Regions from separate parts of the Alkalimonas cellulosilytica genome, predicted to be linked through region 2. Evidence: riboswitches for the same ligand, from Rfam matches in the RefSeq annotation. Region 2 holds a riboswitch; the other holds the start of a gene.
The links. A riboswitch is a leader RNA that binds a small molecule or an ion and turns the genes downstream of it on or off. The one in region 2 is predicted to bind cyclic di-GMP.
Positions count from the first base shown of each region.

Region 1: another riboswitch for cyclic di-GMP. It lies ahead of QWY20_RS09940 (DUF3718 domain-containing protein); the one in region 2 lies ahead of QWY20_RS16550 (porin).

Region 1 covers NZ_JAUHLI010000008.1:207,673-209,872, reverse strand. Annotated here, with positions in the region: gene QWY20_RS09945 (MBL fold metallo-hydrolase) at 1-861, shown strand, start outside; cyclic di-GMP riboswitch class I at 946-1,036, shown strand; gene QWY20_RS09940 (DUF3718 domain-containing protein) at 1,163-1,534, shown strand; gene QWY20_RS09935 (chorismate mutase) at 1,597-2,200, opposite strand, start outside.
Region 2 covers NZ_JAUHLI010000021.1:15,228-17,427, reverse strand. Annotated here, with positions in the region: gene QWY20_RS16550 (porin) at 1-814, opposite strand, end outside; cyclic di-GMP riboswitch class I at 905-993, opposite strand; gene QWY20_RS16545 (flagellar assembly protein T N-terminal domain-containing protein) at 1,082-2,200, opposite strand, start outside.

The DNA of each region.
Region 1 (2,200 bases), on a different contig from region 2:
ATGCGGCATTTGGTATTTTCCGGCGACTTGGGCAATCCTGCTACCGTGCTGATGCACGATCCGACGCAGATTGAACATGCTGATGTGGTATTGATGGAAAGTACCTATGGCGATCGTAATCATCAGGATGTGGAGCACACTGTCGCCGAGTTTGCGGCAGCGCTCGATGCGGCCTACGAGGCCGGCGGCAATGTCTATATCCCAGCCTTTGCGCTTGGTCGCTCACAGGAGATTTTGTACTACCTGGGCGTGTTGTACCATCAGGGCAAACTCAAACAAAAAGTTGTGTTTTTGGACAGTCCGATGGCCATTAGCATTACCGAGATCTACGACCGCTTTTTTCATAGCATGGATCCGGATGATACCAGGATTTTGAAGCAGCAGAATGTGCGCGATCTGGCGTCGTTTCTACCGATCCTGAAGCTATCGGAAACGGTCGAAGACTCTATGGCCATCAACCGCTTTAAACAAGGCGCCATCATCATTGCCGGCAGTGGTATGTGTAATGGTGGCCGTATTGTGCATCACTTTAAGCACAACTTATGGAAAAACTCCAATCATTTGATTTTTGTTGGCTTTCAGGCGCAAGGTACTTTGGGGCGACGCTTAGTTGACGGCGAGCAACGTATTAAGCTGTTCGGCCAGGATATTGTGGTCAAAGCCAAAGTTCATACCATAGGAGGTTTTTCCGCCCATGCCGGGCAAAGTGAGTTATTGCAGTGGGCGAAGGCCATTGGCGGGCAGCCAAAATTCTGGTTAGTGCATGGCGAAAGCAAAGCGCAACAGGTGCTGCAGCAAGAAATGACGGCGCTTGGTTTGGCTGTGGATATTGCTGCTCAGGGACAGCAGATCAGTCTTTGACTGAAAACGTCAGGCTGTCCGGTTTAAACGATGAAATTTTTATGACGCTATTGCTATAGTCGTTTGAGTTGGTTAATATGTGCGCACTTCGAAAGGCAAGACATCCGAAAGGGTGATCACGCAAAGCTTCAGATCTAACGGAAACAATGTTTCCCATGATAGCTGGGCTGCCATTAAGTGTCGTCCTGACCTTAATGTGAACTGCAACAGCAGTCGTCATATCGACCTTTCGCAAGCACAAGCTAATCACCATTCAAAGACGAATGGATTCTGACTAATTTACGGTTTTTGGAGCCAGAAAATGAAATTGAAATTTGTAGCTTTAGCGTCTGTACTTGCAGCCACTGGTGTGTTCAGCTCACAGGCTCAGGCCGATCAACAGCTTGCTGTGTCTATCTGCTCGTATGTTGCAGCGGATAGCCGTAATGATTTACGTAAAACCTTAAGTGATCACCGTTTGCGTCTGCGCAACGTGTACGATGGTATCCTGTGTGATGGTCTGCCACTGGTACGTCATGCCATTCGCCACAATGCCAATGATACTGCTGACTTTATCATCCGTCAGTTGCCAGGCAGCCAGGTAGCTTCTTCTGGTGATATTGAGTGGGCTGAAAGCAATGGTTTTTCTGGCTCGCCGGTCATTGAAGCCATTCGCGCTCGCGCCAATAGCTAATTGTTGTACACCCTCCCTGTTTTTTTAAGGCGCCGGTTTGGCGCCTTTTTTTGTGTGTTAGTTTAAGCTTCTACTTGGGTTGGCTGGATGTCCTCACTGGGGTAACAACCCAGCACTTTAATAAATTTGGTGATGCGGTTTAGCTCTTCCAGCGCTCGGGTCATAGCGTAGTCGTTGGCATTGGCCAGCACATCCACATAAAACATTTCTTCCCACGGGTTGCCAGGTATAGGACGGGACTCTAATTTTGCCATGCTGATACCATGACGTTTTAGCACGGTTAAGGCATCGACCAAAGCCCCAGGCTGCTGGCCGGTAAACATGATAAAGGTGGTTTTAGCGGGTATGGCTTTTGCTACGGACACTGCTTTGCGGGCAACCACGATAAAGCGGCTGACGTTGTCTTTTTGGTTGGCAAGTTCGCGCGCCAGTACCTCCAGGCCATAAATTTTACCGCCGGCTTCACCGCCAATAGCAACCATGGTTGGATCCTGCTTTTGCTGAACACGCTGAAAGGCATCGGACGAGCTGTCGCAATACTCAACCTTAATATTGGTCAGACCCAACAAAAACTGGCTGCACTGGGCAATGACCTGAGGGTGGGCGCAGATCTGGCGGATTTGATTCAGCGGAGCTCCCGGCAAGCCAAGCACGCAATGATCTATC
Region 2 (2,200 bases):
CTTTCACCCGGGCTCGCACAACTTCACCACTAAGTACCACACTGCCATTGTCGTAACCCAAAGCCAGGCCCATAAAGACGCTGTTAGCATCCTCGATACGAATTTGGCTGGCCGTATCGGCAAAGCCAGATTGTACCAGCAAGTTTAACAAACCGGACAGTTCACCATCCTGATCTACCATGGTCAGCTTACCGGTTAAATAAGCCAGTCGGGCAGTAAAGTTACCTTGTGTCAGTTCCCAGGTTGCACCGGCAACGCGTTCAATATCAATATCAGCAGGAGCCGGGGTGATGTTCGTAGTCCCGCTGTAGTTACCCAGAATCAGCTGCAAGGTTGAGTCTACTTCACCCAGCTGGCCGAAACGTACCAGTGAAACACCTTCCAGATTGTTAAAGTCGAGGTTATAGACAGATCTTGGCACCCGGGCCCAATCATAGGCATAGCCCACATCCATAAAATCGGAGTAACGGTAGAACGGGGTGCGCAAGCGGCCAGCATTGATACGGGTCTGATGGTTCAGTTCGTAGGTTAAATAAGCCCACTCAAATTCTGCTTTGAAATCATTGGCACCACGTCCCATCAACTGAGCTGTGACGGATAAACGCTCGCCTAAGTCGGCTTGAGCTTGTAGGGCAAACAGTGATTCGTTTTTAAAATCAACTTCGTTATCGAAGCCATAGAGGCTATCAGAGCTGGATAGGGTACTGCCTGCCTGAATGGAGGCAAAGCCATTGAAGCGAATTTCTGCTTGTGCTGCTGTGGCAGAAAGTGCCAGTAACATACCCAGACTGAGTGGTTTGATTTTTGATACCATAATGAGTGAACCTCGGTAGTTGAGTACAAAACGATGCTTCGGCAATTCAGCCAACAAAAAAAGTATAGTCCATCATGGCAAGGAGATGCGAAGTGCAGTCTGGCGACCATAAGAACCAGGTTCCGTTAGGCCCATGACTTTGCGTGTACAGCTTTTCAGCTGACTTGCCAGGAGGAGGCGCGGATTGTACAGATAGTGAACAGTCCTGTAAAGGGCTAGACGGGAAAATAAATGGGCAACCTCAGGTGTACCCATTTTTATTGATTATCAAGGTGTCAGTTTTGTGACTGCATCCCCAACCTGAACATTGCTGAGCAAGCGCTCACCAATGCTTTCGGCAATAGCCCAATCAAAGCCTAGCTCGGTAATACGGACGGTTAACGGGCTGACGCGAAAGCGGGTGTCATCGCCCTGGATACCTTGCTGACGATATAAGATAGTCAGTTCATCACCACGACTAAGCCCGACGTTCTGGCCACTTTGTAACTGGATCCTGTTATTGCCCACTTCGGTGATGGCAGCAATAAAGGGCTCGCAGCGCAAAGCATCTTCAATATCAATGACGGCTGCATCCAACACCCGGCTGATGGCTTCGCCGTAACTGGTGAGCCAGAAGCGGTGATCGAGTGGGGTGATGCTGGTGCGTTTTCGATAATCCCAGCGAGCCTGGGTTCGGTATTCCTGCTGAAATAACATCTTGCCAGTGCTTAGCTGTTGCAGTTGCAGCCGCATATGGAAAAAACGCTCGCGCCGGGCATCCGACCAGAATCGCAGGTTCATATCGGTGCGCTCGCCTAAAGAAATATCTTCAATGATGGCTGTGACCAGATAATCCGAGTTGGTCTGTTGCAGTAAACTACTGCGCTCACGGGTGGACAAGGGACGGCTAAGATCAGGGTGGTCCAGCCAAGCGGGTACTGAGCTGCTGGATAATCCCTGCAGCTGTTGAAAAACCTTTCTGGCAGTGACTTCACCAATACTTTGCAGCTCACCAATCACACTTTGTTGAGGATGGCGCAGTGGAAAAGGACTGACCAACAGTGGTTTTTTGTAGCTCGCTCCCAGGCACTGCGCATGCTGAGGAAAAATATCTGCCCGAATAGTCACTTCCAGGGTGCGGCCAATACGTTGCTCGCGGACCAGCTCAATTTGGCGCACTTCGGCCTGACTTTGCCATTGCATGGAGCTCTCTGTCAGTAAACCATTGGTAACTTGTTGTACACTGCTGATAGAAGCGCCTGCATAGAGCAGCGCACGACGCACCGCATCTTCGGTGGCTCTTGCGCGGGCTTCGGCTTCGTCACCACCACGGATGATCGCCTGACCGCTGGCCTCAACCCAATCGGCAGCAGCGCTTAAGCTGATAAGCAATAACCCTAGCCCAAT